2 regions of the Halomonas alkalicola genome follow, and region 1 is predicted to be linked to the other one. Evidence: predicted binding sites of a transcription regulator. Region 1 holds the regulator's gene; the other holds the start of a gene.
The links. The regulator PhoB, encoded in region 1, activates phosphate uptake and scavenging genes when phosphate is short. The targets are predictions, from matches to a motif close to TGTCATANNNNTGTCANA.

Region 1 (15,384 bases):
GTGGAGAAGCAGATCCAGGAGGCGGTGGCCGCACTGCTCGAGGGGGACTCCGACCTGGCCCGCCGGGTGGTGGAGAACGATCGCGCGGTCAACGACATGCAGATCAAGATCGACGAGGAGTGCACCCAGGTGCTGGCGCGCCGCCAGCCGGCGGCCTCGGACCTACGCCTGGTGCTGGCGGTGATCCGCGCCGCCTCCGATCTGGAGCGCATCGGCGACGAGGCGAGCAAGATCGCCCGCAACGCCGCCGACCTGATCGCCGCCGATAACGGCACCCGCGGCTTCGTCGAGGTGCGCATGATCAGCGAGCACGTGCGGCGCATGGTGCGCGATGCCCTGACCTCCTTCGCCCGCTTCGATACCGAGCTGGCGCTGAAGCTGGTGCATGAGGACGAGGAGGTGGACGAGGAGTACCGCAGCGCCATGCGCTCGCTGATGACCTTCATGATGGAGGATGCCCGCTCGATCTCGCCGATCCTCAGCTTGATGTGGATCCTGCGCGCCCTGGAGCGCATCGGCGATCACGCCAACAACCTGGCCGAGTACGTGGTCTACCTGGTCAAGGGGCTGGATATCCGCCACACCGACCCCGAGGACCTCGACGAGCAGGCGATCACCCGCAAGGGATAGGCCTGACTCGGTCGACCGTCATGCTCGAGGCTGTTCCGGCGACAGGTCTTCGAGGGGGCGCTGTGAACCCATCCTTGGGCGCTACCGACGCCATCCCTGGCGTAGGACCCCCTCTTCGACCTGTCCCCGGCGCCTCTCGCTCATTGCAACGGTGCATGGGTTGACGGTCCCTCTGGATTGGCTGTCAATGTCGCAGGCCACTGCCCCTGGCGGTGGCCTTCGTCGTTTTCCCGTGAAGGAATCACCATGCTTGATGCCGTCACCGCCCTGGCCCGGGGCACCCGCCTGGCCTACTCCCGCGGCCTGCGCCGCTACGTCTTCGTGCCCATCGTCATCAACCTGCTGGTCTACGGGGCCATGCTGCGCTTCGTGCTGGCCAACTTCGGCGGCTGGCTGGAGGGCTGGATGGCGCTGGTGCCGGCCTGGCTTGGCTGGCTCGAGTGGCTGATCTGGCCGCTGTTCGTGATCAGCCTGGTGGTGATTGTCTTCTTCACCTTCACCCTGGTGACCCACCTGATCGCCGCCCCCTTCTACGGCTTCCTGGCGGCCAGGGTGGAGGCGGTGGCCACCGGGCGGCCACCGCTGGACGATCGCGGCTTCATGAAGACGGCGGTGGATGCCATGGGGCGCGAGCTGGTCAAGCTGGCCTATATCGCGCCAAGAGCCCTGCTGCTCTTCCTGGTGAGCTGGATTCCCGGGGTGAACCTCGCCGCCCCGCTGCTCTGGGCGCTCTTCTCCGCCTGGGTGATGGCGATCGCCTACCTGGACTACCCCATGGACAACAACAAGGTGAGCTTCGCCGAGATGCGCCGACGGCTGGCGGCGCGCTGGTGGCAGAGCCTCACCTATGGCGGCTGCGTGACCCTGGTGACCTGGATTCCCCTGGCCAACCTCTTCCTGCTGCCCGGCGCGGTGTCCGGCGCGGTGCTGATGTGGGACCGCCACTACCGGGAGCCGGCGGTCTCAGAGGCTCGCTGAGGACTTCTCGGCGGCCTCAGCCGCGAGTCGCTCGGCGGGGAACAGGCAGCGGAAGCGGGCGCCCTGGCCCGGGCGGGAGTCGATCTCCAGGCGGGCGTCGTGGCGCAGCAGCACATGCTTGACGATGGCGAGGCCAAGCCCGGTGCCGCCGGTGGCGGCGCTGCGCCCCTTGTCGACCCGGTAGAAGCGCTCGGTGAGCCGCGGCAGGTGCACCGGATCGATGCCCTCGCCGTTGTCCTCCACCTCCAGGCAGGCGCCGTCGCCGTGGGGCCGCCAGCGCAGCACGATGCGGCTGCCCTCGGGGGTGTAGCGCACCGCGTTGAAGGCCAGGTTGGAGAGGGCGCTGTGGATCTCCTGCTCGCTGCCGAGCAGTGACTTGGGTTCCACCAGCTCCACCTCGACGGTGTGGCGGCCGGCGGCCGTCGCCGTCGCGTCGCGCTGCACGCTGCCCAGCAGGGCGTCCATGCCCAGCGGGGTGTGGTCCTCGCCGCCGCGGTCGATCTCCAGGCGCGACAGCAGCAGCAGGTCGCTGACCAGGTTCTGCATGCGGCTGGTCTGCTCCTGCATACTGGGCAGCCCCCGGGCGAAGCGCGGCGGCAGCTGGTCGGCGTAGGTGGCGTAGGTCTCCAGGTAGCCGGCCAGCACGGTGAGTGGGGTGCGCAGCTCGTGGGAGACATTGGCCACGAAGTCGCGGCGCATCTCCTCCAGGCGGTGCAGGCGGGTGATGTCGCGGGCCATCAGCAGCCGCTCGTCATCGCCGTAGAGGGTGATCTGGAACTGCAGCACCATCTGCTCGTCGATGGGCGAGGGCAGCGTCAGCGGCTCGCGGTAGTCGCGGGCATGGAAGTAGTCGATGAAGCGCGGATCGCGCAGCAGGTTGGTGATGTGGTGGCCGCGGTCATGGGCGGCGTTGAGCCCCAGCATGCGCTCGGCGGCGCTGTTCCACCACTCCATGTCGCCGTGGCGGTCGAGCATCACCACGCTGTCGCGCATCGCCTCGGAGGACTCCTGGATGCGCTTGATGATCCCGAGCAGCCGCTCCTGGGTGTGGCGCTGCCCCTTCTGGTAGCGGTAGAGACGGTCGAACAGCTCGCCCCACACGCCGGTGGTGGCGGGAGGCTCGGCCTGGGGGGTGAGGGTCAGCCAGCGGTGGAGGCGGTAGAGCTGGCGTAGATGAAAGGCCAGGCAGGCCGCGAGGCCGAGGGCCAGGCCCGCCCAGGCATGGGACAGCAGCCAGCCCACCAGCAGGCCGATGCCGGCCAGCAGCAGAAGTCGCCATAGCTCCCGCCTCCAGAGGCCCACGTCAGCCCTTGGCGGAGAACCGGTAGCCGGTGCCGCGCACCGTCTGCACCAGGTGCTGGTGGCGCTCGCCCAGCGCCTTGCGCAGGCGGCGGATATGCACGTCCACGGTGCGCTCCTCCACGTAGACATTGCCGCCCCACACCTGGTCCAGCAGCTGGCTGCGGGTGTAGGCGCGCTCCTGGTGGGTCATGAAGAACTGCAGCAGGCGATACTCGGTGGGGCCCATCTCCACGGGCCTGCCGCTGGCGCTGACCCGGTGGCTCACCGGATCGAGCAGCAGGCCATCGACCTCCACGGCCTCCTCGACGCCCTGGGGCGTGGCGCGACGCAGCACCGCCTTGAGGCGGGCCACCAGCTCGCGGGGAGAGAAGGGCTTGGTGATGTAGTCGTCGGCGCCGGCCTCCAGCCCCTGGATCTTGTTGTCCTCCTCGCCCTTGGCGGTGAGCATGATGATCGGCAGTTCGGCGGTAGTCGGCTCGCGCTTGAGGCGGCGGGCCAGCTCGATGCCGCTGGTGCCGGGCATCATCCAGTCCAGCAGCACCAGGTCGGGCTGGTGGTCGACCACCATGGCATGGGCGGCCTGGGCGTTGTCGGCCTCGAGGACGCGATAGTCGGCCATCTCCAGCGCCACCGCGATCATCTCGCGGATCGGCGCCTCATCATCGACGATCAGAACGGTCTTGGCGGTCATCCGGAAGCCTCGGCACAGTGACGGATCGATGACGATCTCACCATGCCAGTATGACACTCGCATGACAGGACCGCCCGCCTGTCACGCGCCGGCGGCCGGCCACAGGCTGAGGGCGATGCCGGCGAACACCAGCAGGCCCGACCAGTGGTTGTTGAGGAAGGCCTGGAAGCAGGGATCGCGCTCGCGCTCGCGGATCAGGAACTGCTGGTGCACGAAGGTGGCCGCCATGCCGGCCAGGCCCAGCCAGAAGAAGCCGCCGAAGCCCAGACGCAGCCCCGCCCAGGCCAGCAGCAGCAGGGTCAGGCCCTGCAGCAGGCCGATCATCAGCCGGTCGGCGCGGCCGAACAGCACGGCGGTGGACTTGATGCCGATCTTGAGGTCGTCGTCGCGGTCGACCATGGCGTACTGGGTATCGTAGGCCACGGTCCAGGCGACGTTGGCGGCGAACAGCAGCCAGGCCTCGAAGGGCACATGGCCCAGCACCGCGCCGAAGGCCATGGGGATGGCCCAGGAGAAGGCGGCGCCCAGGAAGAGCTGGGGCAGGTGGGTGTAGCGCTTCATGAAGGGGTAGATGAAGGCCAGCGCCACCCCGACCAGGGAGAGCATCACGGTGAAGAGGTTGGTGAAGAGCACCAGCACGAAGGCGGCCATCACCAGGATCAGGAACAGCGCCTGGGCCTCGCCCTCGCTGATCCGCCCGGTGGCCAGGGGGCGCAGCCGGGTGCGCTTGACGTGGCCGTCGAAGTGGCGGTCGGCGTAGTCGTTGACCACGCAGCCGGCGGCGCGCATCAGGTAGACCCCGGCGATGAAGATCAGCAGCACGCGGCGGCCGGGGATGCCCTCGGCGGCCACCCACAGCGCCCACAGGGTGGGCCACATCAGCAGCCAGGTGCCGATGGGGCGGTTCAGGCGCATCAGCTGCAGGAAGTCGGGCACCCGGGCGAGGCCCGTGGGGCGCATCAGGGAACGGTCCATCTCTACCTCGTAAGAATGTTCGTAACTATTCAGCACCGGTTGGCTGAGTCGGGGCTTCTTGCTGCATGAAGGCTGGCACCTCCCCCGCAAACAGTTGCTCCAGTGCGGTATGCGCCGCTACCCCTTGCTTGACGGCGGTCGAGAGAAAGCTACGCATGCGGCAGAAGATCTCTCAGCACCCTCCCAGGAGCGGAAACAGCCCGAGATTTTCTGCTGGACCTTGGTCATTCGCAGATCGCGCTCCCCCTGGTTGTTGGTGAAGGGAGCGGCAGGGTCGTCGAGGAAGCGCAACACGTCGTCCTCGTACGCCTGGAGGCGTTCCAGGAGGTTGCGCGACTTGGTGCGCTTGGCCCGGCCTCGCGTTCCAGGTGGCGGTTTCACCGGCGGGGGGCACTCGGCGTCCCCTTTCGCCAGGCAATCTCGATAGCGCTGCCGCCAGGCTCGGGTCTCATCGGCCGAGAGGCAGCCGTCGGCCACCTCCACGGCGCGATGCATCTCCAACAACAGGTCATGCAAGGCCTTGGCCCATGCCTGGCCATCGTTCTCCCAGGCCGCTGTCAGCTCCCGAAGGTGGTGCGCATTACAGAGCGCGTGCCGGCAATCCGGATAGCGGTAGTAGGGCTTCCAGTGATCATGCACCAGCACGCCACGCACGAAGGGCAATACGCCGATGGCGTCCATCGCTTCCTGGCCGCGCTTGGGGTGCGGGGCCAACCAGGTCAGGGCCTCGTTGGAGGCGCTGTGTAGCCAGTAGCGTTTGCCACCGACCTGCATTCCGGTTTCATCGGCATGGACGGTGGCTGCTTCACGTAGCGCCGGGATCACCCACTCGGCGAACGCCTCGGCCCGCTGGTAGGCCTCCTGGTTGAAGGCGAACAGGGTGCCGGTGCTCAGCGACAGGCCGCACTGCGAGGTGAGCAACTCGCGGATACGCGCATAGGGCAACAGCTGATACTGGGAGAGATAGACGACATGCGCCTTGAGGCGAGGGCCATACTGGATGGGGCGAGTCACGCCCTCGGGGAATGGCGCCACGTAGCGTTGCCCCTGATCATCTTCGAGGACCTCAGCCTGATATTCGGTGACCACGGCCTGGATTACGATGTCCTGCACTTGGCGCGTTTCGACGCCGACCGGGCGGTAAGAACGCCCCTTGGGGAGTTGCCGACGATCGACACGGAGCTTGACCACCTCGTCGGGGTCCGTCACCGGCGCCAACGTCTTACCCTCATGCCCTGGCTGTCCGCCGGGGCGCCGCTCGCCTTTGGCGCGCGAGCGGCGCTGGCGATTGGGATCCTGGGACGGTGGCTTGCTGCTGTTGCGGCTACTGGTGGCCAGGCGATCGGCCATGAGCTTGACCAGCAGCATCAGCACATCGATGGCGGCACGCAGCGACGGCGAGACCGTCTGGTCTTCCTTGAGCTGCTGCCGGACCCGCTCCAGGGCCTCGTCGACGTTGATATCGCTGATGGTCATATCACCGCATAGGTGTGCCGAATGATGCTGTGCACTATGCCAGAAAAATCAGCTGGTTGGCGATACCCCATCCGCAGCCACCTGAATAGTTACGAATGTTCTTTATTGGCAGACGGTGTTAAGCGGCGGGACTGTTCCGGCGACAAGCCTGCGAGGAGGCGCTGTGAATACTTCCTTGTACGCTACCGACGCCATCCCTGGCGTAGGACCTCCTCTTCGGCTTGTCCCCGGCGCCCCGCCCGTCGGCATCGGAGACTGGCCCAGAGCCTAGCGTGAAGGGAGACCGAGGTCATCCGCCATGGCATCCAGGAACCACTCCTGCACCAGCACCCGGAAGTCGCCGCGGCGAAACACCGAGCGGCGCCCCCAGGGGCCCGTGGCGGCGTGGAAGCCGGCGGGGGCGGAGGTCACCTCGATCTCGCCGCGCTCGAGGCCCGGCTGGCGGAACAGCCAGGAGCCCAGCGAGCGCTCGCCCAGGTGGGCCAACTCGTGTTCCGGCAGGCCCGAGAGCGGCGCCACCGAGCGCGCCACCACCCAGGGGTGCTCCCCCAGGCAGAGCGCCACCTCGCGCAGCCAGGCGCGCTGGCCGGGGGCGATGCCCAGCGCCCTGGCCTCGTCGCGGCGGGGAGTGCCGAGGCGCTGGTCGAGCAGCCGGACGCGGAAGGGGCGCGGGGCACCGGCCTCGGTGAGGCGCAGGGTCAGGGAGTCCCGGGAGCCGACCCAGCGGTGCCAGGCGGGGCTCATGGCCGGCCGGGAGGCGGCCAGGGGGATCCAGTGCGCCAGGGCGCAGGTGTCGGCAGGTGGCAGGTCGGACACCGTCGGGCTCCGCGTCGCTTCAGGGGCGGCTAGTGTAACATGCGGTGCCATCCCCACCCCTGAGCGAGGAGGCCCATGAGCGCTCCCCTGACCATCATCGGTTCCGGCATGGCGGGCCTTGGCCTGCTGCGTGCCCTGCGTGCGCTGGATGCCGAACGCCCCGTGACCCTGATCACCGCTGACGGCGGCGATGACTACGCCAAGCCGCTGCTCTCCACCGGCTTCGCCAAGCGACTGCCGCCGGATCGCCTGGCGGCGCGCAGCGCCCTGCGGGTCGCCGAGGAGCTGAATGCGGTGGTGCGCACCCATACCCGGGTCGAGGCCATCGATACGGCAGCGCGCACCCTGCGGATCGGCGCCGAGCGGCTGCCCTGGAGCGAGCTGGTGCTGGCCACCGGGGCGGCGCCGGCGGTGCCCTTTGCACTGCCCGCGGCGGTGGCCGGCCGGGTCTTTACCATCAACGACCTGGAGGACTATCGCGCCTTCCACGCCGCCCTGGCGGCGCTGGGGCGGCCGGGCCGGGTGGCCATCGTCGGCGCCGGCCTGGTGGGCTGCGAGTTCGCCAACGACCTGCTGGCGGGCGGTCACGAGGTGAGCCTGGTGGCCCCCGAGACCGCGCCCCTGGCGCGGCTGCTGCCCGAGCCCCTGGGGCGTGCCCTGGGCGAGGCCTTCGAGGCGGCCGGCATGACGCTGGCGCTGGGGGGCGGGGTGACGGCCCTCGAGGACGCCGGCGCCGACCTGGGCGTGGCGCTGGACGACGGCAGCCGCCTGGTGGCTGACCTGGTGCTGGTGGCTACCGGCCTCAGGCCCCGCACCGCCCTGGCCGAGGCGGCGGGCCTCGCGGTCAGCGCCGCCGGCATCCACACCGACCGCTGCCTGGCCACCTCGGTGCCCGGCATCCACGCCCTGGGCGACGTGGCCTGCGTCGATGGGGTGAGTGCCATGTACGTGCAGCCCCTGCAGGCGAGCGCCAAGGCGCTGGCGAGGACCCTGACCGGCACGCCCACCCCGGTCGCCTACGGCCCCTGGCCGGTGGTGGTCAAGACGCCGCTGCTGCTGGTGGTGGCCCTGCCGCCGACCCGCCCGCCGGCGCGCTGGCGCATCGAGGGGGAGGCGGGGGATTTCACCGCCCTGGCGGAATCGGAAGACGGTCGTTTGATCGGATTTGCGTTGACAGGGGCCTGTGTCCGTCGGAAAGTTGAACTGGCGCGGGTTGCGCCGCCGTTGCTAGGCTAGATCTTCGACAGAACAAGACCCCGGCGACAGGCGCCCGGGGAGTATGCCAATACCAGGAGGGCAGTATGCGTAAGCCAGAACTCGCCGCGGCGATTGCCGAGCGTGCCGATCTTTCCAAGGACAAGGCGAGCCAGGTGCTCAACGTGATCCTCGACGAGATCACCGGTAGCGTGGCCCAGGGACAGGATGTGTCGCTGATCGGCTTCGGCACCTTCACCGTGCGTGAGCGTGCGGCGCGCACCGGCAAGAACCCCCAGACCGGCCAGCCGCTGACCATCCCGGCCAGCAAGACGGTGGCCTTCAAGCCGGGCAAGGGCCTCAAGGACGCGGTGGCCAAGTAAGACACAGCAAGGCGCCAGGCGGCCCGCTGCGGTGGGCCGCGGCGGCCTTCCCCTCCATGGATTCGGATTCGGTGGCGAGATCGACATGAAGCTGCGACTGATGCTCTGGCTGCTGGCCTTCCTGCTCAAGCGCGCCCTGCGCCGCAAGGCCCGCTTCCGCGAGCTGCTGACCGAGATGCGCGGCCTCGACTGGGGCATCGCCACCGAAGACCTCGCCATCGCCCGCCACTACCGGATGACCCCCCGCGGTATCCAGTCCGGGCGCGGCCTGCCGGTGGACCTCGACCTGGAGCTGCGCTTCGAGGACGAGGCCACCGCGCTCCAGGTGCTGAGGAAACCCACCCAGCAGGCCTTCCTCGATGGCATGATGGCAGGCACCGTGCGTCTGGTCGGTGATTCCGCCGATCTGCAGAAGCTCCAGAAGCTCCTCCGGCACCTCTGATCCACCTCTGACCTCCCACCCTCGCCTCGCTGCCCGGCTACTGGGTCGTGAGGGTTACACCTGCCCGTAGCGGCCCGCCTCCTCGCCCAGCCAGCGCCTGACCAGCGGCCGGCTCGCCTCCGGGTGGATGGCCAGCAGCGCCTCGGCCAGCGGAGCGACGCGCTCCAGCAGGTCGGCGTCGCGCTCCAGGTCGGCGATCTTCATCTGGGCCAGGCCCGTCTGGCGGGTGCCCAGCACCTCGCCGGGGCCGCGCAGCTCGAGGTCCTTCTCGGCGATGCGAAAGCCGTCGTTGGTCTCGCGCATCACCGCCAGGCGCTCCTTGGAGTGGGCGGAGAGCGGCGGGTGAGAGAGCAGCACGCAGAAGCTCGCGGTGGAGCCGCGCCCCACCCGGCCGCGCAGCTGGTGCAGCTGGGAGAGCCCAAGCCTCTCGGGGTTCTCGATGATCATCAGGCTGGCGTTGGGCACGTCGACCCCCACCTCGATCACCGTGGTGGCCACCAGCAGGTCCAGCTCGCCGGCCTTGAAGGCGTCCATCACCGTGGCCTTCTCGGCGGCCTTCATGCGCCCGTGCACCAGGCCGATGGCCAGTTCCGGCAGAGCCTCGGTGAGCTCGTCCCGGGTCGCCTCGGCGGCCTGGCACTCCAGCACCTCGGACTCCTCGATCAGGGTGCAGACCCAGTAGGCCTGTCGCCCCTCGGCGCAGGCGTGGCGGATGCGTGCCACCACCTCGGGGCGCCGCTCGTCGGGCATCGCCACCGTCTTCACCGGGGTGCGCCCGGGGGGCAGCTCGTCGATGATCGAGACGTCGAGGTCGGCGTAGGCGCTCATCGCCAGTGTGCGGGGAATGGGGGTCGCGGTCATCACCAGCTGGTGGGGCGTCAGGCCGCCGGCCTCGCCCTTCTCGCCCTTTTTGCCTTTCTCACGTAGCGCCAGGCGCTGGTGCACCCCGAAGCGGTGCTGCTCGTCGACGATGGCCAGGCCCAGGCGCTGGAAGTGCACGTCGCCCTGGAAGAGGGCATGGGTGCCCACCACCATGCGCGCGCGGCCGTCCTGGATGGCCGCCTTGGTGTCCAGGCGCGCCTTGCCCTTGAGCTTGCCGGAGAGCCAGGCCACCTCGATGCCCAGCGGTTCGAACCAGGCCCGGAAGGCACGGTAGTGCTGCTCGGCGAGGATCTCGGTGGGCGCCATCATCGCTGCCTGGCAGTCGCCGGCGATGGCGGAGAGTGCCGCCATGGCGGCCACCACCGTCTTGCCGGAGCCCACGTCGCCCTGCACCAGGCGCAGCATGGGCACCTCCCGGGCCAGGTCGGCGCCGATCTCGTCGAGCACGCGGCGCTGGGCGGCGGTCAGCGAGAAGGGCAGCTGGGTCAGGAAGCGCGCCTGCAGGTTACGCCCGCTGGGAAGTGCCGGCGCGCCGTCCTCCTGGATGCGCAGGCGCACCGCCTGCAGGCTCAGGCGGTGGGCCAGCAGCTCCTCCAGCGCCAGACGGCGGGTGGCGGGGTGGCGACCGCCGGCGAGCTGCGCGGGGTCGACCTCCGGCGGCGGTTGGTGGAGCACCTGCAGGCAGTGGTGCAGTTCAGGCAGCCGGAAGCGGGCGCGCAGCTCCTCGCTGATCCAGTCCGGCAGCGCCTCGGGATGAGCCGCCAGCAGGGCCAGAGCCTGCTCGATCAGCGCCCGCAGGCGGGTCTGGTGGAGGCCTTCGGTGGCGGGGTAGATGGGGGTCAGGTGGTCCTCTACCGGCGGGGCGTCGGCCTTGAGCAGGCGATATTCGGGGTGGTAGATCTCGAGCCCGGTGGCCCCGGCGCGGGCCTCGCCGAAGCAGCGCAGCCAGCTGCCGGGCTGGAACTGCTGCTGCTGGGCCGGCGAGAAGTGGAAGAAGCGCAGGCTGAGCAGGCCCGAGCCGTCGCGCAGCCGGACCAGCAGGCTGCGGCGGCGACCGCGCACCACCTCGGCGGCGACCACTTCACCCTCCACCACCGCCTCGTGGCCGGCGCGCAGGGTGCCGATGGGGGTGATGCGGGTGCGGTCCTGGTAGCGCAGCGGCAGGTGGAAGAGCAGGTCGGCCACGCTCTCCAGGCGCAGCCGGGCCAGCTTCAGCGCCAGCGCCTCGCCGACCCCCTTGAGCGACGTGACCGGCGCGTCGAGGGCGTTCATGCCGTCACGGGTTCTGCCTCGCGACAGCGGGCGATGGCCTCGGTCACGGCGTCGATCGCCTTGGGCCGCGGGAAGCTGGCCCGCCAGGCGATCGCCACGGTGCGCGAGGGTGCGGGGGGAGTGAAGGGACGGCTGACCAGCAGGCCGCTCTCGTAGTGGACGGTGCCGATGGCCGAGCGGGGCAGCACGGTGATGCCGAGCTTGGAGGCCACCATGTGGCGGATGGTCTCCAGCGACCCCCCCTCGGCGGTGAGGGTGTTGTTGGGGCTGGCAAGCTTCTGGCTGATGGCCGGGCAGGCCTCGAGGATCTGGTCCCGGAAGCAGTGGCCTTCGCCGAGCAGCAGCAGCCGCTCCTTGAGCAGCTCCTCCTTGTGGATCGCCTCGCGCTCGGCCCAGGGGTGGTCCGCCGGCATCAGCACCTCGAACTCCTCCTCGTAGAGCGCCTTGGTCAGCACGTCGGTCTCGGTGAAGGGCAACGCCACGATGATGGCATCCAGTTCGCCGCTTCTCAGCTTGCGGCGCAGGTTGCCGGTGAAGCCCTCCTCGATGTAGAGCGGCATCTGCGGCGCGCCGCGGCGCAGCTCGGGCACCAGGTGCGGGAACAGGTAGGGCCCGATGGTATAGATGGCGCCGAGCCGCAGGGGGCTGGCCAGCTGGTCCTTGCCAGAATTGGCCACCTCCTTGATCACGCTGGTCTGCTCCAGAACCCGCTGGGCCTGTTCGACGATCTTCTCGCCCAGGGGGGTCACCTGGACGGTGGACTTGGAGCGCTCGAACAGGGCGACACCCAGCTCCTCCTCGAGCTTCTTCACCGCCACGGAGAGGGTCGGCTGGGAAACGAAGCAGCGCTCGGCGGCGCGCCCGAAGTGGCGCTCCTGGGCGAGTGTCACGATGTAGCGAAGTTCTGTTAGAGTCATCTTGGTTGCCTTGCAGGCATCCTCTTGAAAATCCAATAGGGACTTTTTATCAGGAGGCAGGGAAAAGGTGAAGACAACAACGCTGATTCTGGGCTGTGGGGATATCGGGATCGGGCTTGGCCAGCGGCTGCAGGCGGCCGGCCAACGGGTGGTGGGCGTGCGCCGCAACGTGGCCGCGCTGGAGGGCAGCGGCCTCGAGGCGGCGGCGGCAGACCTCACCGATCCCGCCAGCCTCGCCGCCCTGCCCGATGCCGATGTGCTGGTCTACGTGGCCAGTGCCGACCACTTCGAGGAAGAGGCCTACCGTGCCGCCTACCCCGCGGGGCTCAAGGCGGTGCTGGATGAGTTCGGCCCCCGCAAGAAGGCGCCGCGGCGGGTCGTCTTCGTCTCCTCCACCAGCGTCTATCCCCAGCAGACCGGCGAGGAAGTGGACGAGGCGAGCCCCGCCGAGCCCACCGGCTTCGCCGGCGCACTGATTCGCGAGGCCGAGCAGGCCCTGTTCGACCATGCCCTGCCCGGCACCGCGGTACGCTTCTCGGGCATCTATGGCCCCGGTCGCGATCGCCTGATCCGCCAGGTCAGCGAGGGCCGCATCGCGCCGGAAAGCCCCGCCATGTATACCAACCGCATCCACCGCGATGACTGCGTCGGCGTGCTGGCCCACCTGATCGAGCGGGAGCTGGGCGGCGAGCCCGTCGACGACCTCTATCTGGCCAGCGACTGCGAGCCGGCGCCGCTGCATGAGGTGATGAGCTGGCTGGCGAAGCAGCTCAAGGTGGAGGCCACCGAGATCATCCAGTCGCCGCTGCGTCGCCGGGCCAGCAAGCGTTGCAACAATGCCCGCCTGCTGGCCAGCGGCTACGCCTTCCGCTACCCCAGCTACCGGGAGGGTTACCTCCAGGTGCTCAGGGAGGGCGGCTTCCTCCCCGAGAAGGCGTGATCGCCGAGGTCACGCGGTCGCTCGATCCCCGGGGCCGTGGCTACAGCGGAAAGCGATAGCCCAGTGTCAGGGTCTCGAAGCCGTCATTGGGCTCCTTGATGCCGGCATTGGAGTAGTGGGTCAGCGCCAGGGAGAGCTCCCCGCTGGCCCAGGGCACCCCCACCGCCAGGCGATCCTCGAACTGGAAGGCGGTGGAGAGGTTGCGTGACTCCACCCGGGTCTTCAGAAAGAGCGCCGCGCCGATGCCCCCTTCCACGAAGGCACCCTGGTCGCCGGCGAAGGTCCAGCGCAGTGCCGGTGCCAGGGTCAGGGCGGCGTTGCCGTCCTCCTCGTCGCTGGAGAGCAGCAGCAGGCCGGTGGCCAGCCGTAGCTCCAGGCGGGGGTGCAGGCTCGACAGCGGAACGATCCGGTCCACCTCTGCCTTGAGGGCGACCGTGGATTCGCTGGTGGCTCCGACGGCGACCTGCAGGTCGGCCATGGCCGGGCCGCCGGCCAGCAGCAGCGTCAGGGCGGCGCAGGCCGCCCGGTGCGATGCGCGGGACATTCCCTTCTCCCTATCTTGTCTGTGATCGCGCTCAGCGCGCCCGAGAGCATGCCAGGGGCACGTAGCGTGCGGTCTGGCCGTCGTTGATCGAATGAATCAGCGTCACCCGATTATAGGTCCATTCGAGGTCCACGTCCGGCAGGCCGTCGGCCTCGAGGCGTTCGGCCCGGCGCAGCAGGGTGACATGGGGGATGAAGCGGGAGGGGCGCCCCGGCAGGCCGTGGGCTTCCAGGCGCTCCCACAGCCGCTCGTGCAGTTCCTGGAGGGCGGTATCCGGGCGGCGACCGCCCACCCAGACGATACCCGGGCGACGGAAGTGACCCCAGACATCCAGCGTCCAGTGCCCGGCGGGGATGGCCAGCGAACGGATCTCTTCCGACAGCTCCTCGGCCTGCTTGTCGCCCACCTCGCCGAGAAAGGCAAGGGTCAGGTGGAGGCTCGCGTCCGGCATGCGTCTTCCGCCGCAGCGGGCCTGGGCCACATCGGCCAGGGCGCCGAGCCGCCAGCGCAGTGCGGGCGGCGGTACCAGCGCCAGGAAGAGCCGCATGGGGCTATCAGTCGCCGATGACCATCACCGCTTCCGCCTCGAACTGCGCGCCCTTGGGCAGCGCCTTCACGCCAACCGCGGCGCGGGCCGGGTAGGGCTTGGCGAAGAACTCCTCCATCACCTTGTTGACCAGGGCGAAGTTGTCCAGGTCGACCAGGTAGAGGTTGAGCTTGACGATCTCGCCCAGGGAGCCCGCGGCCTCCTCGCAGACGGCCTTGAGGTTGGTGAAGACCTGGCGGGCCTGGGCCTCGAAGTCGTCGGAGACGATCTCCATGGTGGCCGGGTCCAGGGGGATCTGGCCGGAGAGGTAGACGGTGTTGCCGGCCTTGATGGCCTGGGAGTAGGGGCCGATGGCGGCGGGGGCCTGGTCGGTGTTGATCACGGCCTTGTTGCTCATGGTGTGCTCCGTCGGTTTGGTTGCTGCTCGGGATAATCGAAAACGGCCCGGCCGCCCCGGCTGGGCGTTGCCGGACCGGCGGGGGAAGCTCAGTTGCCGAGGCGGGTGATGCGCTCGACGTGGGAGAGGTTGCGCAGCCGCTTGATGATGCGCGCCAGGTGGACGCGGTCACGCACCGAGAGGGTCAGGTTGACGGTGGCCAGGCGGGCGTCGCGCTCCTCGATGCCGATGCGCTCGATGTTGGCCTCGGCATCGGTGACCAGGCCGGCCAGTTCGGCCACCAGGCCGCGTCGGCTCTGCACCTCCAGGCGCAGCGCCACCGGGAAGTCCTCGGCAATGTCGTCGGACCACTCCAGGGCAAACAGCTTGTCCGGATCGTTCCTGAGTTCGCCCAGGTTACGGCACTCGGCGCGATGCACCACGATGCCCTTGCCCACCGAGAGGTGGCCGATGACGGGGTCGCCGGGCAGCGGGTGGCAGCAGCGGGCGAACTTGATCACCATGCCTTCGGCACCGCTGATCAGGATGGGGCCATGGGCACGCGGCTCGCCCTTGCCCGCGGGGCGCTCGCCGTGCTGCAGGTCGAGCAGGCGGCGTGCCACCACATGGGCGACCCGGGTGCCCAGGCCGATGGATTCCAGCAGGACATCCTCGTTCTTCAGGCCGAGCTCGCCCAGCAGCGTGGCCAGCGGCCCGTCGGGGAGCTCCTCCAGGCTGGTCTCGAACTCCGCCAGGGACTTGTTGAGCAGCCGCCGGCCGAGCTGGACCGCCTCGGTATGCTGCTGGTGCTTGAGGGCGTGGCGGATCGCCGAGCGCGCCTTGGCGGTGGCGACGAAGTTGAGCCAGGCCAGGTTGGGTCGTGCGCCCGGGGCGGTGATGATGTCCAGGGTCTGGCCGCTCTCCAGCCGGGTGGAGAGCGGGGCCAGGTGGCGGTCGATGCGACAGGCGATGGTGCTGTTGCCGATATCGGTATGCACGCTGTAGGCGAAGTCGATCAC
Region 2 (15,384 bases), 420 kb from region 1:
CGCAGGTGCGCCTGGGCGAAGGCGTTGTCGTCGTCGCTGAAGGTGGCCGCCTCGAGCCCCAGGTAGACGTCGCCCTGGAAGGCCTGGGCGGCTGGCTTGGCGTTCTCCGGGGTGAAGGGGGGGCGCCACTCGGCGAAGCGGGCGGCGTTGAGGGCGGCCAGCTTGTCGCTGATGCCCATCAGCTCGGAGAGCCGCTGGGGGGAGTAGTCGCTCAGGATCTCGATCAGCTCGCGACTGCGGTCGAGGTAGTCCGGCTGGGTGTGCATGGCGGTGGTGGCCGGGGTCTCGAAGTCCAGCGTCTTGGCGGGCGAGATCACGCTCAGCATGGGGGCGCTCCTGATCCGGTGGAAGTGCCCCGAGTATACCAAGGGCGCCGCGGCGGTTGGGCTATCGCGGTGATAGCCCTCGAGCGCGGCGCCCGCCGGCCCGGTCTCAGGGCGCCGGGTTGGGCTGGCGCCGGTGCACCGCCTCGATGGCCTCGAGCACCTCGCTGTCGAGCTTGAGGAAGTCGCTCTCGAGGTTGCGCTCGAGCTGCTCCATGGTGGTGGCGCCGATGATGTTGCTGGTCAGGAAGGAGCGCGAGTTGACGAAGGCCAGCGCCATCTGGGCCGGGTCCAGGCCGGCGTCCTGGGCGATCCGCACATACTCGGCGGTGGCCGCCTCGGCCTGGGGGTTGGTGTAGCGCTGGAAGCGCTCGAAGAGGGTCAGCCGCGCCCCCTCGGGCCGCACGCCCTTCAGGTACTTGCCGGAGAGCACCCCGAAGGCCAGCGGCGAGTAGGCCAGCAGGCCCACCTGCTCGCGGTGGGCGATCTCGGCCAGGCCCACCTCAAAGGTGCGGTTGAGCAGGTTGTAGGGATTCTGCACCGAGGCGACCCGCGGCAGGCCCAGGGTCTCGGCCAGCTGCAGGGCGTGCATCACCCCCCAGGGGGTCTCGTTGGAGAGCCCGATGGCGCGCACCTTGCCGGCATCCACCAGCTCCTTGAGGGCGCCGAGGGTTTCCTCGAGGGGCGTGGTCTCCTCCTCCTCGTCATGCTCGTAGCCGAGGCGGCCGAAGTAGTTGGTCTTCCGGTCAGGCCAGTGCAGCTGGTAGAGGTCGACGTAGTCGGTCTGCAGGCGCTCGAGGCTCGCATCGATGGCCTGGTGCAGCTGGTCGCGGGTCAGCCGCGGGCCGCCGCGGATGTGATCGAGGCCGGGGCCGGTGGCCTTGGTGGCGATGATCACGTCGTCGCGGCTGCCGCGCTGCTTCAGCCAGCTGCCGATGTAGGCCTCGGTGCGGCCCTGGGTCTCTGCCTTCGGCGGCACCGGGTACATCTCGGCGGTGTCGATGAAGTTGATGCCGAAGGCCACGGCGCGGTCGAGCTGCTCATGGGCCTCGGCCTCGCTGTTCTGCTCGCCGAAGGTCATGGTGCCAAGACACAGGCGGCTGACTTCGATGCCGGTAGTGCCCAGCGGTCGCGTCTGCATTCTCTCTTCCTCAATTGCCAGGGTCAGCGAAGGGGTGGGGCATGGGGTAAATGCATGGAGTAAGGGCATGGTAGGGGAGCCCGGCGGGGGCGGCAAATCCCCCCCGGGGTTGAGTCCCGGACGGGGCGGGCGTATGCTGGCCGCCGCTTGCGCGCCCCTGGATTCCGGGGCGTTTTGCTTTCGCAGATGACAGACGCCGTGCACAGGGTGGTGCCGAGTGTCTCCACGTTGCGTCAACAGGACTCGGTTACTGGCCATGACACAGGCATCATCACTGTTCACCCGGCTCGAATACCGCCTGGCGGAGCAGCTGTTCCATACCCGCTGGCTGCCTCGCTCCCCGCGTACTCAGCGGCTGACCATGCACCTCTTCCAGCGCTGCGCCGATGCCGGCCATCCGGCGGCGCTCTCCGTCTATGGTCATATGCTCTTCCATCGCGGCCTGACGCCCCAGGACAAGGCCCGTGGGGCCCGCTACGTGATGGAGGCGGCCCAGGCCGGCGACATTCGTGCCCAGTACCAGGCCGCCCAGATCTACGAGCACGGCTGCGTCCTCTACCCGCGTCGCGACGATCGTGCGGTGACCTGGTATGCCCGCGCCGGCGAGTCCGGCCACCCCCTGGCGGCAGCCCGCCTGGCCCGCGCCTATGGCGAGGGGCAGCTGGGCCTGCCGGTGGATCGCGAGCGCGCTGCCGAGTGGCAGCAGCGGGCCGACCAGGCCGCCGGTCTCGCCGAGGCGCTGGACAGCGGCGAAGCCGAGACGCGACACTAGACCGACGCCTGGCCGGGGCGTGACCACGCCCCGGCCCTCTCCATCCCAAGCATCGGCCTCGAGGACCCGCGCTCCCGTGACGCTACCGACACTGCTCGATATCGAGGCGTCCGGGTTCGGGCGCGGCAGCTACCCCATCGAGGTCGGCCTGGCTCGCCCCGATGGCAGCAGCTGTGCCTTCCTGATCCTTCCCCTGCCGGAGTGGACCCACTGGGACCCCAAGGCGGAGCTCCTGCACGGCATCAGCCGCGCGCGTCTGCAGCGCGAGGGTTACCCGGTGCGCCAGGTGGCACGCTGGCTCAACGACGAGCTCGGCGAGCTTGGCATCGCCTACAGCGACAGCTGGGGCTACGACAACACCTGGCTGTCGCTGCTCTTCCACCATGCCGGCATGCTGCCGGCCTTCCGGCTGGAGGCGCTGCGCAAGCTGCTCAGCGAGGGGCAGCTGGCGCTCTGGAAGCAGACCAAGGAAGCGCTGATCGAGGAGCTGGGCATCCGCCGGCATCGCGCCGGCGAGGACGCCCGCCTGCTGCAGCTTACCTACCAGCGCACCCGCGAGCTGGCCGGCGACGCCTGACGCGCGGGCCCGCGACGTCAGGCCGGCTCGGCAAGCCGCGCCTCGAGGATATCCAGCAGTTCTCCCGGCTCGGCGGCGTCGAACAGCTCGGCCCGGGTACGGGCGTTGAGGAAGCCGTGCTCCACGGTGCTGTCGAGGAAGGCCAGCAGCGGCGTGTAGAAGCCGGCGCTGTCGAGCACGCCGATGGGCTTGTCGTGGAGCCCCAGGTAGTGCCAGGTCCAGGCCTCGAAGAACTCCTCCAGGGTGCCGATGCCGCCCGGCAGCACGATGAAGGCATCGGCGTGGGCGGCCATGCTGGCCTTGCGCTCGTGCATGTTGCGCACCCGGATCAGCTCGGTGAGGCCGCGGTGGGCCTGCTCGCGCTCCACCAGGTGATCGGGCATCACGCCGATCACCTCGCCCCCCTCGGCCATGGCGGCATCCGCCAGGGCGCCCATCAGGCCGATGCGGGCGCCGCCGTAGACCAGCACATGGCCGCGCCGGGCCAGCTCGCGGCCCAGCTCGCGGGCGGTCTCGAGGAACTGGGGATCGTTACCGTCCCTTGACCCCAGGTAGATACAGAATCTTGGCATGCTCTTCTCCTTGGCAGAGGCGCGCTGGCCGCCTGCTGGCCGGGTCGCTGTCACCTCGTCACAGGGCCTTATGCTGGCGCCGAGGGCCTGCCGCCGCAAGCCCTTTCCCACCCCATGAAACGACGAAGGGCGCCGAGGTGGCGCCCTTCGCGGGATGTCGCTTGCCGGCGGCTCAGCGCGTGCCCTCGGCGTCACGCTTCATGGCCTGGCGCAGCAGCTTGAGGCCGACGCCGGTGATCACGAACATGCTGGCAATCAGGGCGAGGCTGGCAACGACATGGGTATCGAGGTACATCGGGGGCTCCTTGTTGGGTGTCGAGAGTGAAGCGTTGAGGGTCAGGGGGAATGGGGTCGGGATCCGCCGGGCAGGCAGTCGGCCACGCCGTACTCGGCGTCCATCCACTGGCCGATGACGTTGTCACCGCACAGGTGGTGGGCGTACTGGGTGTGCAGGCAGCGTATCTGGTCCCAGTTGGCGATGCCGCCGATGCCGCGCTCGGTGAGCACGGCATCGTAGCCCAGCCGGATTACCTCCGCCTTTTGTGCCTCGCTCATGTGGCGCCAGCGGGCCGCCACGTAGTCGCGATGGCTTGCGTGGTAGGCGGCGAGGAACTCGGGCTCCTCCTGCAGGCGTGCCTCCAGCTGCTTGATCACGCCGACGGCCTCGATGCGCGAGATCTCCACCTTGAGCCGCTCGGAGCAGAGCCAGTAGAGGGTCGGAAAGGGCTTGCCGTCGACGATCGGCGCCATGCGCAGCACCAGCGGGGTGCCCTCGCTGTCGGTGGCCGCCACGGCCTCAATGCCGCGCGGGGCGCGGCCCAGCTGCGCGGTGATGATCGCCAGCTGGCGCTCGTCAGGAGTCTGATCGGTGCGGATCACCATCGTCGGGGTCCCGTAGAAACTTGTTGGACTGGCCGACGGCCAGGAAGAAGGCGCGGTTGAGCTGCTCGGGGGTGGGCGCATAGCGCCACTCCCGCTCGCAGTAGTCCGCGGCCCGGGCCATCAGCACGTCGTAGAGTCGATTGAACGGGGCATCATAATCGTAGGGGTCGGCGCCGAACAAGCGGATGTGGGGATAGTCGGCGAAGCGCTCGACGAAGTAGCGGATCAGATCCGCCTCAACGGCGCGGTGCCGGGCGACGTTGTCGGGGTCCAGCCAGAGGTCGTAGCGGATGGCCATGATCACCTCCTGTCGGGGAGCGGGTGTCGGCCGAGCCGGCCATGTGATTGGGACAGCATGACACGCCGTTTGGCTCGCCGCGTCAGCCCCTGGCGAGCGGGGCCAGCCTGGCGCCGGTGAGGCGCACCAGGTCGGCGGGGGCCAGGCGGATCTCCAGTCCGCGCCGGCCGCCGCTGACATGGATCGCCGGCAGCGCCGCGGCGCTTTCGTCCAGGAAGGTGGCCAGGCGGCGCTTCTGCCCCAGCGGGCTGATGCCGCCGACCACGTAGCCGGTGGCACGCTGGGCCGCCTCGGGCTCGGCCATGACGGCCCGGCGGGCGCCGGCGGCGCGAGCCAGCGCCTTGAGGTCGAGCTGGCCCGCGACCGGCACGATGGCCACCGCCAGGCGGCCGTCGCCGAGCTTGACGAGCAGGGTCTTGAACACCTCGTCGGGGGAGAGCCCCAGGGCGCGCGCCGCCTCCTCGCCGTAGGCGGGGGTGCGCGGGTCGTGCGCGTACTCGGCCAGGGTAAAGGCCACGCCGGCCCGCTCGAGCTGCTTGACGGCAGGGGTCATGCGGCCACGGGCTCCTCCCGCACGTGGGCTTCCAGCGCCGCGCGCAGCGCCCCCTCGATGGGCACGGCCTTCTTGCTCTGGTGGTCGAAATGGACCATCACGGTGCGGCCGATGTTGGTCATCTGGCCCTCCTGGTGGGCCTCCTGGGTCACCGTGAAGGAGCTGTTGCCGAGCCGCGAGACGTAGGTGCGGATCTCGATCTCGCTGCCGTACTGGAGCTCGGCGAGGTACTCCACCTCCATGCGGGCCATGATCAGGCGCCACTGGCGCGGGTCGAGGTCCGGGGTGAAGAGCCGGAAGAGGTCGTTGCGGGCCAGTTCGAACCAGGCGGGCAGCCGGGTGTTGTTGATATGGCCCAGGGCATCGGTGTCGTAGAAGGCGGGCTCGACGGTGCGGGTGAACATGGCGGGGGCTCCTTGTTGTCGTTTCGGTTGTTGTGATCCGGGCAGGACAGCTTTGCCCCAAGCAAACGCTCGGTCAAGCTCGGGCGGTGCGCCTGCCCTGCTGCCACGCCTGCAGCCGGGTCCAGCCCAGCAGCCAGAGAGTGGCCACGGCGAAGCCGGCGAGGGTGCCCAGGCCAAGCCCCAGCACCGGGTAGGCCAGGGAGACGCAGAGGGTATAGCTGAGCAGCGAGCCGAGCCCGGCCGGGTAGTGCTTGATCACCGTGGCCACCGGGCCGGGACCGTGGGTCAGGTGCAGGATCACCAGGAAGGGGAACATGGTGACCGGGAAGGCCGCCATGACGCCTGCCCAGGCCGCCGGCAGGACGTGGGCGAGGCCGGTGATCACGAAGATGATCGCGGCGGCCAGCAGGGCGCGCACGCCCAGCGCCGCCCAGGAGAAGCGTCCGCCGGGGCGCGCGGGACTGTCCGGCACCCGCCGGTAGAGCCAGGTGAACAGCGCGATGGCCGCCAGGGTGGTGAGGGTGCCGGTGAGGCGATCGAACTCCACCCGGGTGAGCAGCAGGCTCACCGCCAGGAAGGCGGCCAGGCCCGCCGCGGTGCCGGTCAGCACGCCGGGCAGGCCCGGGCGGCGGCCGGCCAGCAGGTAGCCGCCGCCGAGGGCCAGGGTGGCGGTGAAGCCGGCCAGGGTATGCACCGCGCTCTCGGCGGCGAAGCCCGTGGAGAGCTCCAGGCCGATGAAGAACAGGGCGATGGCGGTGCCCAGGGGGTAGCCGGCCAGCAGGCCGGCGACCCGGGGGCTGACGCGCACGGCGATGGCGCCGAGGCCTAGCACCATGCCGATCGAGACCAGAAGCTTGGCAAGCTGCCAGCTCAAGGGGACGTCCATGGGGTTTCCTTGTCGTTATGAAGGGGCCTGGTCGGCTAGATGAGCCGCAGGCCCTGGCGGTCCAGCCAGGCGGCCTTGAGCGGGGCGGCCAGCGGTCCGCGCAGGTGGGCGGGCAGGGCGGCCTCGGCGCTCTCGTGGTCGGTGAAGTCGCGGTTGCGCAACCAGCAGTAGGCCCAGGCGCGGGCCTCGTCGTCGTTCCCGGGCAGCGGCCGGGCGGGCATCTGCATCAGCAGGAAGGCGGCGGTGCGCGCCGCCCACAGCGGGATCTCGTCACCCGCCTCCGGCGCGGTCCAGGCCACCAGGGTGGCCCCGTCCGGCGTGGCTTCCGGCTGGCCCAGTCTGGCGACCCGTGCGGTCTCGGCGAGGATCAGCGCCAGGCGGTCGGCGTCGCCCTGGCCCAGGGTGCGCCACTGGTCGATCAGTGCAGGCAGGCCGCGGCGTACCTTGGCATAGAAGCCGTCCTGGGGCATCGTGCTGGTCATGGCATCGTCCTGGTCATTGCAGGGCCCTGAAGTTAAGGAGTGAGACATGGACTTCGATTTTGCCACGCCCGTGGAGCGGCGGCACCCGTCAGGCGAGCGCCCGTCCCACTGGCCGTCCGACTGGCCGTCCCAGAAGTGGCACCGTTACGACGACGAGGTGCTGCCGCTGTGGGTCGCCGATATGGACTTCGTCTCGCCCCCGGCGGTGCTCGCGGCGCTGCGCGCCCGGGTCGACCACGGCGTGTTCGGCTATGGCCTGGTGCCGGGCTCCCTGCGCGAGACCCTCTGCGCCTGGAGCGAGTGCCACTATGGCTGGTCCATCGAGCCCGACTGGCAGCTGTGGCTGCCCGGGGTGGTGCCGGCGCTTCACCTGGCCAGCCTGGCGCTGACCGAGCCGGGCGACGGGGTGCTGACGGTAACGCCCATCTACCCGCCCTTCCTGCGAGTGGCCGAACGCACCGGCCGTACGCCCCAGCAGGCGGCGATGGCCGAGCCCGCAGCCCCCGGCGCGCCCTGGCGGCTCGATCTCGCGGCGCTGGAGGCGGCGATCACCCCGCGCACCCGGCTGCTGCTCTGGTGCCACCCCCACAACCCCACCGGACGAGTCTGGACTCGCGACGAGCTGGCCGGCCTGGCCGAGCTGGTGATGCGTCACGACCTGTACGTGGTCTCCGACGAGCTGCACTGCGACCTGCTGCTGGACGAGGGCGCCCGGCACGTGCCGCTGGCGGCGGCCTTCCCCGAACTGGCCGCGCGCACCCTGACCCTCTGGGCCCCCTCCAAGACCTTCAACCTGGCGGGCCTGACCACCGCCTGCGCGGTGATCCCCGATGCCGCCCTGCGCCGGCGCTTCGCCGCCGTGGCCAGGGGACTGACGCCGGACGGCAACGTGCTGGGGCTGGTGGCCGCGGAGGCCGCCTACGGCCAGGGCGAGCCCTGGCGCCAGGCGCTGCTCGAGGTGCTGCGCGGCCATCGGCAGGCGCTCGTCGAGCGGGTGGCCCGCTGGCCGGGGGTCACGATGAGCGCGCCCGAGTCCACCTACCTGGCCTGGCTCGACCTGCGCCAGGCGTCGGCCCTGGCGGACTGCGAGTCGCCCCAGCAGGCGCTGCTCGAGCGCGCCGGGGTGGCGCTCTCGGACGGCGCCGACTTCGGCACGCCGGGGTTAGCGCGGCTCAACTTCGGCACCACGGCGACCCAGCTCGAGGCCGCCCTGGCACGCCTGGACGGCGTGCTGGGCGGATGACTCAGTAGAGCAGGGCGAACAGCTTGCGGCGGTAGGTGACCGTCAGCGGGTGGTCGGCCCCCAGGGCATCGAAGACCCGCAGCAGGGTCTTGCGGGCGGCGTCATCGCCCCAGGCGCGGTCGGCCTTCATCAGCGCCAGCAGGGCATCGAGGCCGACCTCGTAGTCGCCGTCGGCCACCCGGCGCAGGGCGCGCAGGTACTGGGCCTCGCTGTCGTCGCGCTCGCCCAGGGCGGCCAGCGCCTCGGCGTCGGGGGCCTCCTCGCCGAACTCGATGCTGGCGCGCACACCCCGGGCCGGGGCGGCGTCGCGCTCCTCCGGGGGCAGGTTGTCGAGCAGTGCGCGGGCGTCGGCGGCGCGGCCCTCGGCCACCAGGGCCCGGGCCAGCTCCACCTGGAAGGGGTAGTGCTGGGGGTTCTGCTGCACCAGCTCCTCGTAGAGGGCGCGGGCGGTGGCGGCATCGCCGGCGGCCAGGGCCTCGGCGGCCTGCTCCTCGGGGCTGGCCGGGGCGTCCTCGGGGGCCGGGAAGTAGCGGCCCAGCCATTCGCGGACCTGCTTCTCGGGCAGGGCGCCCTGGAAGTGGTCGACCAGGCCGCCCTGGCTGATCAGCTTGACGTCCGGCACCGAGCGCACGCCGAGCTGGGCGGCGATCTCCTGGTTCTCGTCGATGTTGAGCTTGGCCAGGATGAAGGCGCCGCGGTATTCGCGGGCCAGCTTCTCCAGCACCGGCATCAGGTTCTTGCAGGGCTCGCACCAGGGGGCCCAGCAGTCGAGCAGCACCGGCACCTGCATGGAGAGCTCCAGCAGCTGCTGGATGTTGTCGGCATCGGCGTCGACGATCACCTCGGGCATCGGGTCGGCGCCGGAGGCGGCCGAGCCGGCGTCGCTGGCGGGGGTGTCGGCGGCGAGGGGTTCGCCGGTGCGCGGATCGACGATAGGCATGGTCGGGTTTCCCGGGATCGAGTGGATTTGTCCACGAGATGCGGGTGACGAGTGCGGGATTCAAGGGGGAGGGGCGAAAAGGGAGGGGATCGACAGGGGGGTCGACCCAACGAAAAAGCCGGTTCCCTGAGGAACCGGCTTCTTGCGATGTTTGGTAGCGGGGACCGGATTTGAACCGATGACCTTCGGGTTATGAGCCCGACGAGCTACCAGACTGCTCCACCCCGCATCAACGTGTAGCGCATTCTACAGGGATTACCCCTTTAGTCAAGGATTGAGTTCAAACGCCTGTCCCTAGTCAAGGATTGAGTTCAAACGCTCGTCCCAGGGCCATGCGGTGGTCCATACTCTCCGGAGTTGTCATCAAACTGGCAACGCTAAAAAGAATAATTGGTGTGCAGGCCGAGGTGGCCTGGTCACAGCGTCATGACAATCAGGGAGGTTACAATGGCCAACAACGCAATCGTTGCTTGGGTGACCGGTGGAACCGGCGGTATCGGCAGTGCCATCTGTCGTTCGCTGGCCGATGAGGGCTATCAGGTGGTGGCCGGCTACCACAATCCGGAAAAGGCCAAGAGCTGGCTCGAAGCCCAGAAGGCGGATGGCTACAGCAACATCGATATTGCCGGGGTGGACCTGGTGGACTTCGAGGCCTGCGTGAACGGGGTCAAGGAGATCGAGGCGAAGCACGGCCCGATCGGCGTGCTGGTGAACTGTGCGGGCATCACCCGGGATGGCACCATGAAGAAGATGACCCCCGAGCAGTGGCACGAGGTCATCGACACCAACCTCAACAGCGTCTTCAACACCTGCCGCAGCGTGCTCGACAGCATGCTGGAGCAGCAGTACGGCCGAATCATCAACATCTCCTCCATCAACGGGCGCAAGGGCCAGTTCGGCCAGGTGAACTACTCGGCCGCCAAGGCGGGGATGCACGGGCTGACCATGGCACTGGCCCAGGAGACCGCCACCAAGGGCATCACCGTGAACACCGTGTCGCCGGGCTACATCGCCACCGACATGATCATGAAGATCCCCGAGAAGGTGCGCGAGTCCATCCGCGAGACCATCCCGGTCAAGCGCTACGGCAAGCCGGAAGAGATCGGTCGCCTGGTGGCCTATCTGGCCCACGAGGAGTCCGGCTTCATCACCGGCGCCAACATCGACATCAACGGCGGCCAGTTCATGGGCTGATCGCCCCGGTTTCCTGCGCCCCTGGTCATCGATCGGCCAGGGGCCGCCGTAACGACAAGAAGCGCGAGGCGATCCCTCGCGCTTCTGCCTTTTCTGGCCTCAGGGTTCTGGTCTCAGGGTGGGGGGAGGCGGGTCAGGCGCTCCAGCAGGCGATCCAGCTCCCCCACTTCGCGGCTCCACAGCGCCGGTGCGACCGGTCCCGTGGCCAGCAGCTCCCGCAGCACGCCGTGGACCTCCTCGGCGCGGGAGAGCTCGCGCCCGAGGTTCTCGTTGAGGCGCTCCACCTGGATCGCCAGGCGCAGCGGGTCGTCGCGATGGCTGACGCTGCCCACGGCAAGCAGGGAGAGATGCACACGCACCCTCGCCAGGCGCTCCGCCACCTCTTCGTCGGTTTCGGGCGCCTGGCGCGCGGCGTTGCGGCGGGCGTGGGCGCTGCGCATGTCATCCGCCAGGCGCGGCGACTCGGGCAGCGCCACCTCGCGGGGCTCGCCGCCGGCCAGGCGCTCGGCGCCGGCCAGGCGCTCGGCGTCGGCTGCCAGGTGGGCGAGCAGCAGCGGCTGAACCTCTCGCCAGCGCTCCACCTCTTCCACCACTGCCAGGCGCTCGAGGCGCTCGCGTCGGGCGCGCACGATGCCCGACCAGCGCCGGCGCATGCCCTCGGTGCGACGTCCGCCGGGGACGGGGAGGGGCTCCAGAGCGGCGGCCTCGGCAATGGCGGAGGCGAGCACCGCCTCGTCGGCGCTGCCGGCGGGGTGCCAGGCGTCCAGGCGTTCGATCAGCGCCTGCATGGCCTCCTGGCGTTCCCGGGCCTGACGGACGCGGTCGTCGCGCTCGGCTTCCCGGGAGGCAAACACCTGGTCGCACAGGCCGCGAAACTCCCGCCACAGCGCCTGCTCCTCGCCCCGTGGGGCGCGCCCCAGCTCGCGCCAGCGCTGCTGCAGCGCCTTGACCGCTTCGGCACGGCGGGCCGCGGGCATCGCCTGGCCCAGCAGGGCGCGCACCTGCTCGATGAGATCGCGCTTGGTCTCGGCGACCGCCCGGGCGCGCTGGTTGATCAGCGCCTGAAGCGCATGGCGGATGCGGGCGAAGCGACGCCCGATGGTCTCGGCCTGGTCGCGGGGCACCGGCGAGGCGCGTCGCCACTGGTCCCTGGCGCGGTCGCGGATCTCGCGCAGGGCGTCGGGATCGGCCTCCTCGGCGGGCTGCTCGAGCAGCGTTTCCAACTGATCGCAGAGGGCCTGCCGGGTGGCCAGGTGGGTCTGGCGCTCGGCGTCGAGGCGTTCGCGCCATGGGGCGAGCCGCTCATGGATGCGGTCGGAGGCGGCCCGGAAGCGGGCCGATTGTTCGCGATTGGCGGCGGCGTCCCCCAGCGCCTTCCACTCCTTGACCAGCTGGCGGTGGCGGCGATCCAGCGCGGCGTCGACGAGGCTCGCCTCCTCGGCCAGGGCCTCGATGGCCTGCAGCAGCTGGTCGCGCTTGGGGCCGGCCACGAAGCTGCGCCAGTCGCGCAGCTCGGCGAGACGGGCCCCCAGCTGTCGAAGGCGCGCCCGGTGGGGCTGGGGCACCCTGGCGTCGAGCCCGTCGGCGGCCTGGCGCAGGCGCTGGTGAAGGCGGCTGGCGCCCTTGAAGGCGCCGCGCTCCAGCAGGCTCTCCAGGTCGTCGAGGTCGGCGATGAAGCGGGCCAGGCGTGCCGTCTGATCTTCCTCGTCGCCCGGGGCATCCGGCTGTGCCAGACGCTGTCGGGCCCGCTGCAGCAGCGGGGCAGGGGCCAGGCCACGAGGCCAGTCGATGGCCCCCAGGAGTGCCGTGAGGCGGTCGTCATCGCCGTCGGTCAGGGCCCGCTCGAGCTCGTCGGCGCGCTCCTCCAGGCGCACCCAGGCCTGGCTGATGCGCTCGAAGCCTTCGCGGACGGCGTCATAGCGCTGGCGGAGCGCCTGGTCCGCCAGGTGCTGATCGGAGAGCGCCTGCCAGCGCTGGGCCAGCAGCTGCTTCTGGGCGCGCAGGCTGGCAATGTCCTGGGCCGTGACCACGTCGCTGCGCCCCAGGGCCTCGAGCCCCTCCTCCAGGGCCTCCACCAGCGCCTCCCTGGCCTGCTCGGCGTCCTCGCGGCGGGCCTCGGCGGCTTCGCTGGCGCGCAGCCGGGCCTCGTGGTCGCCGATCACCTTGCGACAGCGCAGGCAGGCATCGTGGAAGCGGCGCTCCTGAGTGGCATCGGGGAGATCCTGAAGCGCCATCCATTCGCGCTCCAGGTGGCGAAAGCGGCCGCCATAGAGCGGCTCCCAGGGGGCGGTGGCGTGGCGTTCCAGATCGGCCAGCAGCCCCTCGCGGCGCTCCCGGGCGGCGGCCAGCTGCGCCGAGTCGGCGCGCAGACGGTTGAGGCGCTCCCTGGCCCCGCGCATGACCTGGCGGTCGCGTCGCGCCTGCTGGGCCATGCGAGCCAGTCCGGCCTCGCTGTCGACCCGCGCGGCGGCGGCGTGGCGCACGGCGGCGATGCCGTTGTCGCAGGCCTGGCGGATCAGGGCCTCCTCGCCGTCCAGCCTGGCCAGTGCCGCCAGGCGCAGCTGCTGGTTATCGCCCTTCAGACAGAGTTCGGCGAGCAGCGCGTCATCATCGAGCCGTTCGATCAGGGCGATGCGCGTGCCCAGTTCCAGGTTGCCGTTGCCGCCGGCGAGCAGGGCGATCAGCCGGTGAGCGAGCTCCGCTGAGGCATCGCCCCTGCCGAGCAGGGTGATCAGCCGCTCAGGGTCGTCGAGGCGGGCCAGCGCCTCGCTGCGCACGCCGGGGTTCTCATCCAGGGCGAGCCGCTCCAGCGCCTGGCGGTGCTCCTCGCGGCTGAGGTCGAGGCGTGCGACGGCCTGTCGCCGTACCAGGGGGTCGGGGTGCTGCCAGCGCGGGGCAAACAGGCGGCGGAGGAGTCCGGACATGGGCGATCCTGATCAAGGGGCGCATCACGCACCGGGACGCGCCAGTCGGTTATTGTCGGGAGGGCCGGGAAGGGCCGCCAGGCGAGGCTCGGGCCTGGCCTGGGTATCTAAGCATGCGGTGCCGCTGGGGAAAAGCCCGTGCTGTGGCCGCCTGGAGACACTGACAGTGTAGGCTTGCTGGGCGTATGATCAGTTGCAGGGGGCGCGGCACTCGCTTAGCTTTGGTGGCGTACCCCGACCAACACCGATGTGGAGTTCGGCAATGAGCCTCAAAGTGGACAGGGATAGCATGGCCTTCACCTTCAAGGGCGGCATGCTGCCGATGACGGTGATGGAACTGAGCAGCGCCGACCCCGAGCAGATTCGTGAGCAGCTCGCCGGCAAGCTCAGTCAGTCCCCGGCCTTCTTCCAGCACACCCCGGTGGTGCTCAGCGTCGAGAAGCTCGACGAACCCCACCTGGCCCTGGAGCGGATCTGCGCGGTGTGCCGTGCCCACAAGCTGCTGCCGGTGGCGGTGCGCGGCGGTGCCGAGCCGGTCAAGCAGTCGGCCTGGGCGCTTGGCCTGGGCTGGTTCCCGCCCCTGGAGGCGAGCCGCCCCAGGAGCCTCGAGAGCGTGCCGCCGGTCGAAGCCGCGGTGGTCGCCGAGGAGGAGGCAGCGCTGACCTCCCCGCCGGGCGTGGCCAGCGGCGGGAGGATCTTCCGTGGCACGGTGCGCTCCGGCCAGCAGATCACCTCCCCGGAAGGGGACCTGGTGGTCATCGGCGCGGTGAACGCCGGCGCCGAGGTGCTGGCCGCGGGCAGCGTGCATGTCTACGGCGCCCTGCGCGGCCGCGCCCTGGCCGGCATTCATGGCGACCCCCTGGCTGCCATCTTCTGCCGTGAACTCCACGCCGAGCTGCTGTCGGTGGCCGGAAACTACAAGCGACTCGAGGACATCGACCCGCGCCTGCTGGGCGCCACGGTGCAGGTGCGCCTCGACGGAGACCAGCTCGGCATCACCGCGCTGACCTGAGGCACGGCAGGACCGAGAGGGTCATCTCTCTACCATTCAAAGACAGACAGGAAGCGACTCTTGGCCAAGATCATCGTTGTGACCTCCGGCAAGGGAGGCGTCGGCAAGACAACCAGCGCGGCAGCCATCGCCACCGGCCTGGCGCTTCGCGGCAACAAGACCGTGGTCATCGATTTCGACGTGGGGCTGCGTAACCTCGACCTGATCATGGGCTGCGAGCGCCGGGTGGTCTATGACCTGGTCAACGTGATCCAGGGCGAGGCCGGGCTCAGCCAGGCGCTGATCCGCGACAAGCGGGTCGACAACCTGCATATCCTTCCGGCCTCCCAGACCCGCGACAAGGACGCCCTGAGCCAGGAGGGCGTGGAGAAGGTGCTCGAGACCCTCGCCAAGGACTTCGACTACATCCTCTGCGACTCCCCGGCGGGCATCGAGCGCGGTGCCCAGCTGGCCATGTACTTCGCCGACGAGGCGATCGTGGTCACCAACCCCGAGGTCTCCTCGGTGCGCGATTCCGACCGCATCCTCGGCCTGCTGGCCTCCAAGACCCGGCGCGCCGAGCGCGGCGAGGAGCCGATCAAGGAGCACCTGCTGGTCACGCGCTACAACCCGGAGCGGGTGGACAGTGGCGACATGCTCAACCTCGACGATATCCGGGAGATCCTGGCCATTGACCTGATCGGCGTGATTCCCGAGTCCGAGGCGGTGCTGCGTGCCTCGAACCAGGGGGTGCCGGTAACCCACGATGCCGCAAGCGGCGCCGGCCAGGCCTACACCGACACGGTGGCCCGCCTGCTCGGCGAGGAGGTTCCCCTGCGCTTCCACGAGTACCAGAAGAAGAGCCTGCTGAGCCGCATGTTTGGAGGTGTTCGCCGGTGAAACTGCTTGAATTCCTGAAGCGAGAGCGCAAGAAGAGCGCGTCGGTCGCCAAGGAGCGGCTGCAGATCATCGTGGCCCACCAGCGCAGCCAGCGCGGTCAGCCCGACTACATGCCCCTGCTCGAGAAGGAGCTGCTGGAGGTGATCCGTCGCTACGTCCAGGTGGATGACGACGCCATCAACATCAGCCTCGACAGCGAGGACAACTGCTCGGTGCTGGAGCTCAACGTCACCCTGCCGAAGGGGGCTCCGGGCTGAGCAGCTCCGGCTGAGACCGGCGCGGGGCTGTGCTAGGCTGTGTCT

Region 2: the regulator PhoB is predicted to act here: its motif matches at 9,488-9,505, upstream of phbB (acetoacetyl-CoA reductase).

What each region holds. Positions count from the first base shown of each region.
Region 1 is NZ_CP131913.1:2,108,151-2,123,534, forward strand. It holds gene phoU (phosphate signaling complex protein PhoU) at 1-630, shown strand, start outside; gene cysZ (sulfate transporter CysZ) at 877-1,608, shown strand; gene phoR (phosphate regulon sensor histidine kinase PhoR) at 1,594-2,910, opposite strand; gene phoB (phosphate regulon transcriptional regulator PhoB) at 2,912-3,601, opposite strand; gene ubiA (4-hydroxybenzoate octaprenyltransferase) at 3,683-4,576, opposite strand; partial or broken gene tnpC (IS66 family transposase) at 4,602-6,052, opposite strand; gene B6N23_RS10115 (chorismate--pyruvate lyase family protein) at 6,320-6,868, opposite strand; gene B6N23_RS10120 (FAD-dependent oxidoreductase) at 6,944-8,104, shown strand; gene B6N23_RS10125 (HU family DNA-binding protein) at 8,170-8,445, shown strand; gene B6N23_RS10130 (hypothetical protein) at 8,531-8,887, shown strand; gene recG (ATP-dependent DNA helicase RecG) at 8,942-11,041, opposite strand; gene B6N23_RS10140 (hydrogen peroxide-inducible genes activator) at 11,038-11,958, opposite strand; gene B6N23_RS10145 (SDR family oxidoreductase) at 12,026-12,898, shown strand; gene B6N23_RS10150 (acyloxyacyl hydrolase) at 12,939-13,442, opposite strand; gene thpR (RNA 2',3'-cyclic phosphodiesterase) at 13,474-13,989, opposite strand; gene B6N23_RS10160 (RidA family protein) at 13,997-14,386, opposite strand; gene B6N23_RS10165 (RelA/SpoT family protein) at 14,476-15,384, opposite strand, start outside.
Region 2 is NZ_CP131913.1:1,685,268-1,700,651, reverse strand. It holds gene yaaA (peroxide stress protein YaaA) at 1-326, opposite strand, end outside; gene B6N23_RS08070 (NADP(H)-dependent aldo-keto reductase) at 433-1,464, opposite strand; gene B6N23_RS08065 (tetratricopeptide repeat protein) at 1,721-2,236, shown strand; gene B6N23_RS08060 (hypothetical protein) at 2,313-2,813, shown strand; gene B6N23_RS08055 (LOG family protein) at 2,831-3,385, opposite strand; gene B6N23_RS08050 (hypothetical protein) at 3,558-3,680, opposite strand; gene B6N23_RS08045 (DUF501 domain-containing protein) at 3,722-4,267, opposite strand; gene B6N23_RS08040 (hypothetical protein) at 4,239-4,565, opposite strand; gene ybaK (Cys-tRNA(Pro) deacylase) at 4,648-5,118, opposite strand; gene B6N23_RS08030 (acyl-CoA thioesterase) at 5,115-5,522, opposite strand; gene B6N23_RS08025 (hypothetical protein) at 5,596-6,408, opposite strand; gene B6N23_RS08020 (hypothetical protein) at 6,444-6,878, opposite strand; gene B6N23_RS08015 (MalY/PatB family protein) at 6,937-8,133, shown strand; gene B6N23_RS08010 (tetratricopeptide repeat protein) at 8,135-9,073, opposite strand; tRNA gene B6N23_RS08005 (tRNA-Met) at 9,226-9,302, opposite strand; gene phbB (acetoacetyl-CoA reductase) at 9,521-10,267, shown strand; gene B6N23_RS07995 (DUF349 domain-containing protein) at 10,381-13,191, opposite strand; gene minC (septum site-determining protein MinC) at 13,454-14,203, shown strand; gene minD (septum site-determining protein MinD) at 14,264-15,082, shown strand; gene minE (cell division topological specificity factor MinE) at 15,079-15,339, shown strand.